2 regions of the Atlantibacter sp. MEI4A-1023 genome follow, and region 2 is predicted to be linked to the other one. Evidence: predicted binding sites of a transcription regulator. Region 2 holds the regulator's gene; the other holds the start of a gene.

Region 1 (6,739 bases), 400 kb from region 2:
CTGAAACGTGATAGCTGTCAAACAATGTTGAGCCTATTTATTTTACTCTGCGTAATAAATAAAGGGCGCTTAGATGCCCTGTTTATGGCCTGTCTCTCCCCACAGGCTGATGCGTTAAACGCGTAAAAAGCACTAATACTCAGGAGCACTCTCAATTATGTTTAAGAATGCATTTGCTAACCTGCAAAAGGTGGGTAAATCGCTGATGCTGCCGGTATCCGTACTCCCGATCGCAGGTATCCTGCTGGGCGTCGGTTCCGCAAACTTCAGCTGGCTGCCAGCGGTGGTTTCCCATGTTATGGCAGAAGCGGGCGGGTCAGTTTTCGCCAACATGCCGCTGATTTTCGCCATTGGTGTCGCACTTGGCTTTACCAATAACGATGGCGTTTCCGCTCTGGCCGCTGTGGTGGCTTACGGCATTATGGTGAAAACCATGGCCGTGGTTGCGCCGCTGGTCCTGCATCTCCCCGCAGAAGAGATCGCGGCTAAACACCTGGCCGATACCGGTGTGCTTGGCGGGATCATCTCGGGTGCGATTGCCGCCTACATGTTCAACCGTTTCTACCGCATCAAGCTTCCTGAGTATCTGGGCTTCTTCGCCGGTAAACGTTTCGTGCCGATCATCTCTGGTCTGGCTGCGATCTTCACAGGCGTGATCCTGTCCTTCATTTGGCCGCCGATTGGCTCCGCCATCCAGACCTTCTCCCAGTGGGCTGCTTATCAGAACCCGGTAGTGGCGTTTGGTATCTATGGCTTCATCGAGCGCTGCCTGGTGCCGTTCGGTCTGCACCATATCTGGAACGTTCCATTCCAGATGCAGATTGGCGAGTACACCAACGCGGCAGGCCAGGTGTTCCACGGCGATATCCCGCGTTACATGGCGGGTGACCCGACTGCGGGCATGCTGTCTGGTGGCTTCCTGTTTAAAATGTACGGTCTGCCTGCTGCTGCGATTGCCATCTGGCACTCTGCTAAGCCGGAAAACCGCGCTAAAGTCGGCGGTATCATGATCTCCGCTGCGCTGACCTCGTTCCTGACCGGTATCACCGAGCCGATCGAGTTCTCCTTTATGTTCGTTGCGCCGATCCTGTACGTTATCCATGCGATTCTGGCAGGCCTGGCATTCCCGATCTGTATCCTGCTGGGTATGCGTGACGGTACTTCATTCTCTCACGGCCTGATCGACTTCATCGTTCTGTCTGGCAACAGCAGCAAACTGTGGCTGTTCCCGATTGTGGGTGCAGGTTACGCGGTGGTGTACTACACCATCTTCCGCGTGCTGATCAAAGCGTTGGACCTGAAAACCCCGGGTCGTGAAGATGCTACCGAAGACAGCAAAACCACCGGCACCAGCGAAATGGCACCGGCTCTGGTTACTGCATTCGGCGGTAAAGAAAACATCACTAACCTGGATGCATGCATCACTCGTCTGCGTGTCAGCGTGGCTGACGTGGCGAAAGTAGACCAGGCTGGCCTGAAAAAACTCGGCGCCGCTGGCGTGGTGGTTGCAGGTTCAGGTGTTCAGGCGATTTTCGGTACTAAATCCGATAACCTGAAAACTGAAATGGATGAATACATCCGTAACAGCTAAGTGTTGTTCGGGGAGACTGAGGGAGCCGCAAGGCTCCCTTTTTTATTGCCTGCGGTTTTGAAACAGGAAAGAGGCGGGGCGCTTTAACGCCCTCGCCTGAAAGTGATTAGAAGCTGTAGTTCGCGGTCACAGAGAAGTTGCGCGGCGCGCCGTAGATATAGGATTGTTCGATATTGGTATCGTACTCTTTATCAAACAGGTTATTCAGGTTGGCCTGAATGGCGAAGTCTTTGGTCACCTGGTAGCGGCCAAACAGGTCCACCAGCGCGTAGCTGCCTTGTTCAGCACGGAAGGTGCCGTATGGGGTAGCAACGTTCTGGTAGACTCGATTCTGCCAGTTCACGCCGCCGCCGACGGTTAGCTGTTGCAGCATCGGCAGGTTATAGCTGGTGAACAGTTTCAGCGTCGTGCGCGGCAGGTTAGGGTTAAACGCGTTGCCGTCGCGATCTTCCGCCACGTAGCGCGTCGCCCCGAAGGTCATCTGCCAGTAGTCGGTGATGGCACCGTTAACTTCAAACTCTACGCCTTTGCTTACTGTGCCATCGGCTTCAGCATACGCGCTTTCACCCGCGCTGCCCGGGATCACTTGGCCTGTGGTAACGCCAAGATTGTCCTGCTCGATGCGGAATACCGCCAGCGAGGTGGTCAGGCGGCTGTCCATCCAGTCAGATTTCACGCCCAGCTCGTAGTTATTGCCGGTGATCGGCGACAGGTATTTACCGTTAATGTCACGCACGGTTTGCGGCTGGAATACCGACGTGTAGCTGGCATAGGTTGACCAGTTTTCATTGATATCGAACACCAGACCGGCGTATGGCGTCGTGTTGTTTTTCTCAATGTTCTGGGTCAGGGTGTCGCTGCTCCACCTGGTGTAGCGCGCGCCAACAATCAGGTGCAGTGGATCGGCCAGCGAGATGCGGGTCGCGGTATAGGCCGATTTAATATGGATCTTATCGTCCTGCGCTACTGTCAGTTCGCCCCACTGGGTTTCCGGGAACTTGCCGTTGTAGTCGTAGTAGCTGCCCAGCTCGTCTGGGCCGATGTTAGCCCAGCTGTTCAGGTAGCGGTTATGCTGTTTGCTGTAGTTTGCGCCCACCATTAACTGATGCTGACGGCCTAACAGTTCATACGGCCCGCTGGCATAGACATCCAGCGCATCGACTTTGCGTTTACCGGTGTTGTAGCCCGTACCGCCCACCACCGGATAGCTTGCGCCGTAGTAACTTTCCATCATCCCGGTAGATTTATCCACCAGACCGTCAAGATAAAGCGCCTTACTGTCGAGGTTCATTTCGGTATGGGTGGCGTTGAGGGTCAGCTCCCAGTTATTTTCGAAACCCTGCTTCAGTGTCGCGAAGACTTTATTAAAGTCTTTGTCGTTATAGGCCCAGTTTGGCGCGGTGCTGTCGTGTTTGTTATGGCCAACCAGGCTACCGTCAGTATACCAGCGCGGCAGGCCGCCCCAGGTCTGGCTGTCGACGTTGATATCCTGATATTCATAGCCCACGGAGAAGCGGGTCATGTCGGTCAAATCAACATCCAGCACGCCGTATAAGAATTTCTTCTCATTGTTATACCGGTCCAGCCAGCTGTCGTTATTCTGGTAACCGGCTACCATACGGCCACGAATTCTGCCGTCATCGGTCAGCGGTGACTGTACGTCGGCAACATAGCGCTGTTTATCCCAACTGCCGTATTCCGCAGAGACGTCGCCTTTAAATTCGCGGCTGTCAGCGTGCTTACGCACCATGTTCACGGCGGCGGAAGGATTGCCAGGCCCGGTCATCAAACCGGTCGCGCCGCGAACGACTTCCACACGCTCCAGCAATGCGGTATCGGAAAGGGCATCGCCCAGGTTCCAGCGGGTTTCGAAGAAGGTGGGAATGCCGTCCACCATGTAGTTATCGATCAGGAATCCGCGAGAGTAATAAGAAATACGATCCGAGTCGGCTACCGATGCGCTAACGCCCGTGGTGTTAGACAGAACATCGCCCAGCGTTTGCAGCTTTTGATCCTGCATACGCTGTTCGCTGACTACGCTGACAGACTGCGGAATATCGCGCTGTACCAGCATCATTTTTGTGCCGGCAGAGGTGGTTTTAACGCTGTAATCCTGGCTCTCTTCGGCTTGTGCGTTAACGGCTGATGCCTCAACTAACACAGTATCTTCAGACTGCGGCGCGGCAAATGCCGAACTCACCGGCAGCGCGGCGCAAATGCACATCGCCAGCAGCGAGCGGTGCGGCAGAGAATTTTTCCTGGTATCAAAAACTAAAGACATGATTAACCCTTAATAAAAGACGCAAATTTTGCTGCGCGGCCTGGGTTTCCCAACGCCGCGTGGCATATTGTGTGTGGTAATAACATCAGAGATACGAATAAAAATGAGAACTATATGCATTTGGTGAATCGGTGTAAACAAATGTAAGAATGAAACTGAAACAGGAGTCCAGAAACGGTGATAGCGATCGCGCTGATGAGTTAAACGATTAACGTCATTCCTCTCACGAAATAACGATTTATCAACATAAATCTCTATAAACACTTCGGGAACAAACGTTATCCGTGGCGCAGCGCGCGGCGTTTTTTTTCGCGCAGTGGTTATCAGCAGGGGGCGGGTCTACAGTGAATAGGTCTGTTAACAGCGAGAGAGAACCAAGATGAAAGTTTCAGGTTATGCAGCGCTTTCCCCCACCGCGCCGTTAGCGCCTTTTCAGGTTGAGCGACGCACGCCGCGCCCCGATGATGTGACGATAGAAATTCTGTATTGCGGCGTGTGCCACTCCGATCTCCATCAGGCCAGAAATGACTGGGGCTTCAGCCAGTATCCGCTGGTGCCGGGCCACGAAATTATTGGCCGGGTGACTGAGGTCGGCGACAAAGTAACGAAATTTAAACCCGGCGATTTGGCGGGCATCGGCTGTATGGTGGATTCCTGCCGCGAGTGCAATCCGTGCCGGCAGGGGCTGGAGCAATATTGCGAAGAAGGCAATATCCAGACCTATAACGGCCAGGATCGCTTCGATCATCGCCCCACCTTTGGCGGCTATTCCCAGGCTATTCTCGCCAGTGAAGATTTTGTGCTGCGTATCCCGGAGGGACTGGATTTACAAGGCGCGGCACCGCTGCTGTGCGCGGGCATTACCACCTGGTCACCGCTCAAGCGCTGGAATATTGGCGAGGGCAGTAAAGTCGCGGTAGTCGGTCTCGGCGGGTTAGGGCATATGGCCCTCAAGCTGGCGAACGGTTTGGGCGCGGAAGTCACGCTGTTTACCCGTTCACCGGGCAAGGAAGAGGATGCGCGCCGCCTCGGGGCCCATCACGTGATTATCTCCACCGATCCGTCGCATATGGAGCAGGTGAAAAACCAGTTCGACCTGATTATCGATACCGTGCCTTATACCCACGACATCAACCCCTATTTGCCGACGCTGACCCTCGACGGCACGCTGGTGTTTGTCGGCCTGCTGGGCGAATTGCAACCCTATGTCAACACCGTGCCGCTGATCCTGGGCCGTCGCTCGGTGGCGGGTTCCTGCATCGGCGGGATTGCGGAAACTCAGGAGATGCTCGATTTCTGCGCGGAAAAAGGCATCGTTTCAGACGTGGAAATCATCAAGATTGAGGAGATCAATGAAGCCTACGAACGGATGCTGAAAAGCGACGTAAAATACCGCTTCGTGATCGATATGGCGTCCCTGGCGTCGTAACCCTGCGGTTTGTTTTGCTGGCGATGCGGCGAAACAAACCGTTTTATCCCGTTGGACTCCACGCAACCTATTGATTAAAACCAGTGTTTCATTTGTGGCAATCAGCGAGGGTGATATACTGAATGCACAGATGTTCACTCGTTTACTGCGCTTAATACCGCCGCAGCGTTAAAAAAGGATACGGTCATGGCTGAAGAAACTATTTTTAGCAAAATCATTCGTCGCGAGATCCCAGCCGACGTCGTGTTTCAGGATGAACTGGTCACCGCGTTCCGCGATATCTCTCCGCAAGCGCCGACCCATATCTTAATCGTTCCTAATGTGCTGATCCCAACCGTTAATGACGTCACCCCGGAGCACGAACAGGCACTGGGCCGTATGCTGACCGTGGCGGCGAAAATCGCCGAACAGGAAGGCATCGCCGAAGATGGCTATCGCCTGATCATGAACTGTAATCGTCACGGTGGGCAGGAGGTATACCATATCCATATGCACCTGTTGGGTGGACGCGCGCTGGGGCCGATGCTTTCCCATAAAGGGCTGTAACATGAAACGTGCGTGCCTTCTTGCATTGTGTTCACTGATGGTGCTGGCGGGGTGTAGCTCGCGCCCGGAAATTCCGGTGAGCGAGCGCCAGACGCTGGTGATGGAAACCTCGGTGATGGCGGCGGGGGTGATGGCTGAAAAACCAGAATTATCCAGTCAATCCGGCAAGCTCGTCGCCACCAGTACGCTTTACAATGAAAAGGATGTGCCCGTAACGCTGAACTATCAATTTTACTGGTACGAAGAGAGCGGACTGGAATTGCATCCACTGGATAAGTCCGCCACGGTAATCATACCTGCGCACAGCCGCATCGTGCTGAATGCGGCGTCGCCTTTTCTGGGCGCCAGCCAGGTTCGACTCTATCTCTGGTTATAAGGGGTGATATTAATGAGGGCGATGCCTCGTTTTTGGCTACTGGCGACAGTAGCGTTAATACTTTCCGGGTGTGTGATGCGCGGGCAACAGGAGCCTGCGCCGGTCGATCAAGCCACACCTGCGCCACAGCAACCGGTGCCAACACCTGAACCGGTGCCAACGGTGCCGTCTGTACCTGAAGTTCCGCCGCAGCCGGGTCCGATTGAGCATCAGGAGCCCACCCCTGCGGAGCCGAAAGTGCGCCAGTACGACTGGAGCGGCGCGGTTCAGCCGATGGTCGGCAAAATGTTGCAGGCGGGCGGTGTCAATGCTGGTAGCGTGCTGCTGGTGGATTCGGTCAACAACCGTACCAACGGTTCGCTGCAAACCGGTCCGGCTACCGAAGCACTGCGCAATGCTTTAGCCAATAACAACACCTTCACGCTGGTCTCCGCGCAACAACTCTCGATGGCGAAGCAGCAGCTCGGCCTCTCCCCGCAGGACAGCCTGGGCACGCGCAGCAAGGCGATTGGCATT
Region 2 (6,739 bases):
CACGGGGTGCCGTCAAAACGCAGGAATGATGCGCCCGCGCTCTCTTCACCGCCGAAGCCGAAACTGCCGTCGAACAGGCCGTCAACGAACCACTTAAAGCCCACAGGCACTTCAACCAGTTTGCGGCCCAGGTCGTTAACCACGCGGTCGATCATCGCGGAAGAAACCAGGGTTTTGCCCACCGCCACATCGTTGCCCCACTGCGGACGATGCTGGAACAGGTAGTTAATCGCCACAGCAAGATAATGGTTCGGGTTCATCAACCCCGCCGGCGTGACGATACCGTGGCGGTCATAATCCGGGTCGTTGGCAAACGCCAGGTCAAACTTGTCGCGCAGCGCCAGCAGGCCCGCCATCGCACATTCAGAGGAACAGTCCATACGGATTGCGCCGTCTTTGTCCAGATGCATAAAGCGGAAGGTCTGGTCGACGTGATCGTTAACGATGGTCAGGTTTAATTTGTAGTGCTCGGCAATGCGCTTCCAGTATTCGATACCCGAGCCGCCCAGCGGATCGACGCCCAGCGTCAGGCCCGCTTTCTGGATGGCCGCCATATCGACGATATCCGCCAGCCCTTCGACAAACGGCTGCACCAGATCTTTCGCGGTAATGTGCCCGCTCGCCCAGGCTTCATCCAGCGAAACGCGTTTCACTGACGCCAGGCCTTCCGCTAACAGGGCGTTAGCGCGGTCTTCCACCACTTTGGTGACATTGGTATCAGCCGGGCCGCCGTTGGGCGGATTGTATTTGATGCCACCATCGTCAGGCGGGTTATGGGAAGGGGTAATGACAATCCCATCCGCCTGTTTTCCGCCCTGGCGGTTGTGGACCAGAATAGCGTTAGAGACCGCCGGGGTCGGCGTATAGCCGTTGTCTTCCTGAACGATCACATCCACGCCGTTGGCGGCAAGCACTTCCAGCACCGAGATAAACGCCGGTTCGGAAAGCGCGTGCGTGTCTTTACCCACATAACAGGGGCCGGTAACGCCATTTTTTGCGCGTTCTTCCGCAATGGCCTGGGCAATCGCCAGAATATGCGGTTCGTTAAAACTGTGGCGCGCCGAGCTGCCGCGATGGCCGGACGTCCCGAATTTCACCGCATGCTCGCTGTTCCCCGGCTGCGGTTTCAGCACGTAATATTGTGCGGTGAGTTGGGCAACATTAATCAAATCACGCTGTTGTGCAGGCTGCCCTGCACGGTTATGAATTGCCATGGCCTGGTCCTTTTGACGCATTAGTTAAATGGTGCCGCAAACCTTTTCAATCAATTCCGCCGGGAACTGCATTGACTGCATGATGTGTTCAATCATGCTGCATTTACGACCGGTATTGGTGTTGGTAATCACCCAGTATGGCGTACCTGGCACATGTTTGGGTTTGGTTTGATTACCGCTCTGCAAAAGCGTTTGCTGATCGCCCGCAAAATAGACGCGGGTGCGGCCATGCAACGACTCGGTGGCATCGGCGAACGCTTTTGGATCCAGTGTATAGAGTGTAGACAGCACCAGCATGAAACGGTTGACGGCACGCTTTTGTTCAGCGTATTCGTCAGAAAGCAGCAGCTCGCGAACAGCGCGTACACGATCTTTGGGGTTGTTGGCGGGTTTTTCTTCCATCACGGCGACGGCCGCGCTGCCCTCTTTCGCCGGTTTTTCGACTTGCGGTTGCGCGGGGTTGAATTTCAGCATGCGACGCAAAATGTCGGACGCGCTTTCACCAATGTGCTGGGTGTGGCTCGCGATATAGCGATAAAGGTCGTCATCAACTTCAATCGTTTTCATTTTAATCCAGTGCGATATCTTTCTGAATACAAATCGTTGGGAGTATAGGATCAAACCCCAACAGCGGATAGCGTCAAGCCAGGAAGGCGGCAAAAGTCAGATTTAACTGGATCTTGCGACCGGGCGGCAGAATGTTCAACATAATACCCTAACCTGACACCTGCAAAAAAAGAACTTTGCCATGAAATTACATACCCGAGCGCAAACTACACAACAATCGCATAACGCCTCACCGATCGTGCTGGTTCACGGCCTGTTCGGCAGCCTGGATAACCTGGGCGTGCTGGCTCGCGAACTGATTACCGATTTCGACGTTATCCAGGTGGATATGCGCAACCACGGGTTGTCGCCGCGCAGCGATATCATGACGTATCCGGCCATGGCACAGGATCTGATTGATACGCTCGACGAACTGAGTATCGACAAAGCCACTTTTATCGGCCACTCCATGGGTGGTAAAGCCGTGATGGCGGCAACCAACATCGCGCCGCAACGCATCGATAAACTGGTGGCGATTGATATCGCGCCGGTGGATTACCAGGTGCGGCGGCACGATGAAATTTTCGCCGCGATTAACGCCGTCAGCGAAGCCGGGATCACCTCTCGCCAGGATGCGGCGGCCCTGATGCGTGAACAAATCCCTGAAGAAGGGGTGATTCAGTTTCTGCTCAAATCCTTCGCATCCGGCGAGTGGCGTTTCAATGTGCCGGCACTGTGGGATCAGTATTCACATATCGTCGGTTGGGAAACGGTGCCCGCCTGGGATCATCCGGCGCTATTTATTCGCGGCGGCAATTCGCCGTACGTGGATGAAAGCCATCGCGAGGCGCTGCTTGCGCAATTCCCCCAGGCCCGCGCGCACGTCGTAGCGGGCGCGGGCCACTGGGTTCATGCCGAAAAACCGCAGGCCGTGGTACGGGCAATCCGCCGCTACCTCGATGCCGGGTAAAAATGGTTAAAAATAAAGCGGCTGATAAGTCAGAGTGCCGTTAACGCGTTGGCGCGCCGGATTCCCTCATGTATGATGGCGCGCTTAACTGCATCCGAGCCCCGCTCCTGCACCCTGTTTTCCCTGTCAAAACGCGCATCATGGCCAAAGAACAAACGGACCGTACGACATTAGATCTGTTCTCGGACGAACGCCGCCCGGGCAGACCCAAAACTAACCCGCTGTCACGCGATGAACAGTTGCGCATTAACAAGCGCAACCAGTTAAAGCGCGACAAAGTGCGCGGGCTCAAGCGCGTTGAGCTCAAACTGAACGTTGAAGCGGTTGACGCGCTCAACATGCTGGCAGAGGCCCGCAATATCAGCCGCAGCGAATTGATCGAAGATATTCTGCTGTCACAGCTCGCCGCCCTTAAAGACTGAGCGTTATCTAAAAACACGGCGCGATGTAGCAGACTGTGCACATGGCCGTGATAGAGATTTCCGCCAGCTTGTCTGTTCTGCTATGATTGCCCTATCTGTAGGCTTTTTGCCTCAACCATCTCATTAAGTTTCAAGAGGTTATTTTACTCATGGCAATCGTAGGCATTTTCTTCGGCAGCGATACCGGCAACACTGAAAATATCGCAAAAATGATTCAAAAACAGCTTGGTAAAGATGTTGCTGAAGTGCGTGATATTGCTAAAAGCAGCAAAGAAGACCTCGAAAGTTTTGATATTTTGCTGCTGGGCATCCCTACCTGGTATTACGGCGAAGCGCAGTGCGACTGGGATGACTTCTTCCCTACCCTCGAAGAGATTGATTTCAACAATAAACTGGTTGCCCTGTTTGGTTGTGGCGACCAGGAAGACTATGCCGAATACTTCTGCGATGCGCTGGGCACCATGCGTGACATTATTGAACCGCGCGGCGCAACTATCGTTGGCCACTGGCCGACTGAAGGCTATCACTTTGAAGCCTCCAAAGGCCTGGCGGATGACGATCACTTCCTCGGTCTTGCCATCGACGAAGATCGCCAACCGGAACTCACCGCAGAACGCGTTGAAAAATGGGTTAAACAGGTTTCTGAAGAGCTGCACCTGCAGGACATCATCAACGCCTGATTATTAAGGGTGCTAAGTCAATTAGCGCCTTTTTATCTTGATTGATAGGCAAAAGCGATAAAAATAATTGCTACAAATTTTTAACTTTTGCCTCCAGACCTGTACAATATACGCCTTACGCATCGGGTGATTTTGCAACAAATGCAGGCAGCGCCACGATTTTGGGTATTTTTAAGCAAGGCAGTTGCAGTTTTCATTTAGGCATGGCAGTTCTATAATGAAACGCATAATGCCTTGCATCGATCTCTTGCTCCCTGAGGAGCGAATCGTTACGTAACAGGACAAATTCCGCATGACTGACAACAATACCGCATTGAAAAAGGCTGGCCTGAAAGTCACGCTTCCGAGGTTAAAAATCCTCGAAGTGTTGCAGGGGCCGGACAACCACCATGTCAGTGCGGAAGACTTATACAAACGCCTGATCGACATGGGTGAAGAGATTGGGTTAGCGACCGTTTACCGCGTTCTTAACCAGTTTGATGATGCCGGAATCGTCACGCGCCATAATTTTGAAGGCGGCAAATCCGTTTTCGAGTTGACTCAGCAGCATCATCACGATCACCTCATTTGCCTTGACTGCGGTAAAGTGATCGAGTTTAGCGACGATTCAATCGAAGCGCGCCAGCGTGAAATTGCCTCCCGTCACGGTATTCGCTTAACTAACCACAGCCTGTACCTGTATGGCCATTGCGCAGAAGGCGATTGCCGCGAAGACGAAAATGCGCATGAGATCGCAGAAAAGTAATTTTTTCTAGAATCATGAATTCCAGTAAAAGCCGACTAATGTCGGCTTTTTTATTTCTGATGATTTAAAAAATAACAGGCATGGCTTGCTTAATAATGAAACCTTTAAGTAAATCCTGTAATGAATTAAATAATGTGAATGATGTTTTAAGAATATATCAATAACTATATAAATCAGCCAGTTATCATATATTGAGACATCTTATCACCTGCCGGGTCTGTTTGTTGCGTTGCGGTTTAAAAATGCCATCACTTAAAATAGTGATTAGCATCGCATCCGATAAAATAAATCTGGTTAATCGCAATGACATTACCGCAGAAACCTCTCTCTGAATTATATCGCTTAACGGATTTATTCACTGACTATAACAAACTTACGCGTGTAGAAAGATATACCTTAATACCCGTAAGACCTCATACCGTTACGCTGATTCATGGTGGGCAGTTTTCTATCATTCGCAGCAGCGACAGACTTTTATTTGAAAAACAAACTGCGCCAGCGCTGTTTGGGCTAACCGGTAATGCCCGAAATCTGGCCTATCTGCGCATTTATGCCGATACGCAATGCCATTTCCAGTTAGTGCCTCTGGACATTTTCATGCAGCGTCTTGACGATAATCATTCGCTGCACTTAATACCGCCAATTTTATCCTGGCATATAGAAAGTTTACTTTATCGGGATGAGATGATGATGGGGCGAAATAGTTATCAAATGATTAAGGGGAATCTCCTCCATCTTAATCAACTAGATGAGTTTATGCGGTCAAAAATCAATGTTGCGGATTTCATCGTCAAACGAACCAACTTATCTCGCAGTATCGTCATGAAAGTTTTGTCGGCGATGCGCGCTAAAAATCATATCGATGTTAAAAGAGGCAAATTGCTGACAATCAATCAACTGCCTGAAAAACTCAGTTGATGCGAGAGGTAATTCATCGCAGTCTAAGACGTTCTCCGGGCCTTTCTCTTTTCATTTAAAGAAGCTTCACGCCAAAAAAAACGCCGCATTACGCGGCGTTTTAGCAATGAAATCTTATTCCCCGATTTTCGCCCAGGTATCGCGTAAACCCACCGTACGGTTGAACACCAGATGTTCAGGTTTGGAATATTTGCTGTCGAGGCAGAAATAACCTTCACGCTCGAATTGCAGCGCGTTGCCCATTTCTGCATTCTGCAGGCTCGGCTCGCCAAAACCCTGCTTGATCACCAGCGACTCTGGATTGATAGTCGACAGGAAATCTTCTGCCGCGCCGGGATTTGCCACGCTAAACAGACGATCGTACAGGCGGATTTCAATCGGTAACGCATGGCTGGCACTCACCCAGTGGATCACGCCTTTCACTTTGCGGCCGTCCGCCGGGTCTTTGCTCAGGGTTTCTGCGTCGTAGCTACAGAAGATAGTGGTGATGTTGCCTTCCGCGTCTTTTTCTACACGCTCAGCTTTAATCACATAAGCATTACGCAGGCGGACTTCTTTACCCAGCACCAGGCGCTTGTACTGCTTGTTAGCCTCTTCGCGGAAGTCGGCGCGGTCGATCCACACTTCGCCGCTGAACGGCACTTCACGGCTCCCCATCTCCGGTTTGTTCGGATGGTTTGGCATCGTGACCCTTTCGCTCTGGCCCTGCGGATAGTTCTCGATCACCAGTTTCACCGGGTCGATAACCGCCATGGCACGCGGCGCGTTCTCGTTGAGATCTTCACGGATGCAGGCTTCCAGCGCAGCCATTTCTACCGTGTTGTCCTGCTTAGTCACACCGATGCGTTTGCAGAATTCACGGATAGAGGCAGCGGTATAACCGCGACGACGCAGACCAGAAATGGTCGGCATACGCGGGTCGTCCCAGCCTTCAACGATCTTTTCCGTCACCAGCAGGTTGAGTTTGCGTTTGGACATAATCGCATACTCAAGATTCAGACGAGAGAATTCATACTGACGTGGATGAACCGGAATGGTGATGTTATCCAGCACCCAGTCATACAGACGGCGGTTATCCTGGAATTCCAGGGTACAGAGTGAATGGGTAATGCCTTCCAGCGCATCGGAGATGCAGTGGGTAAAGTCGTACATCGGATAGATGCACCACTTGCTGCCGGTCTGGTGATGATCGGCGAATTTAATGCGGTAAATTACCGGGTCGCGCATCACGATAAACGGCGACG

What was found. The regulator Fur, encoded in region 2, represses iron uptake genes when iron is present. The targets are predictions, from matches to a motif close to ATAATAATGAGAACNACTATCAA.
Region 1: a site for Fur is predicted at 3,970-3,992, ahead of fhuE (ferric-rhodotorulic acid/ferric-coprogen receptor FhuE). Genes of this name have one in related genera too.

Annotation. Positions count from the first base shown of each region.
Region 1 is NZ_CM149568.1:1,931,160-1,937,898, forward strand. Features, by position in the region: gene ptsG (PTS glucose transporter subunit IIBC) at 158-1,591, shown strand; gene fhuE (ferric-rhodotorulic acid/ferric-coprogen receptor FhuE) at 1,698-3,875, opposite strand; gene ACVV26_RS09400 (NAD(P)-dependent alcohol dehydrogenase) at 4,252-5,301, shown strand; gene hinT (purine nucleoside phosphoramidase) at 5,488-5,847, shown strand; gene ACVV26_RS09410 (YcfL family putative periplasmic lipoprotein) at 5,849-6,223, shown strand; gene lpoB (penicillin-binding protein activator LpoB) at 6,236-6,739, shown strand, end outside.
Region 2 is NZ_CM149568.1:1,526,536-1,533,274, reverse strand. Features, by position in the region: gene pgm (phosphoglucomutase (alpha-D-glucose-1,6-bisphosphate-dependent)) at 1-1,214, opposite strand, end outside; gene seqA (replication initiation negative regulator SeqA) at 1,239-1,781, opposite strand; gene ybfF (esterase) at 1,963-2,730, shown strand; gene ybfE (LexA regulated protein) at 2,871-3,152, shown strand; gene fldA (flavodoxin FldA) at 3,302-3,832, shown strand; gene fur (ferric iron uptake transcriptional regulator) at 4,125-4,577, shown strand; gene ACVV26_RS07385 (helix-turn-helix domain-containing protein) at 4,881-5,495, shown strand; gene glnS (glutamine--tRNA ligase) at 5,610-6,739, opposite strand, start outside.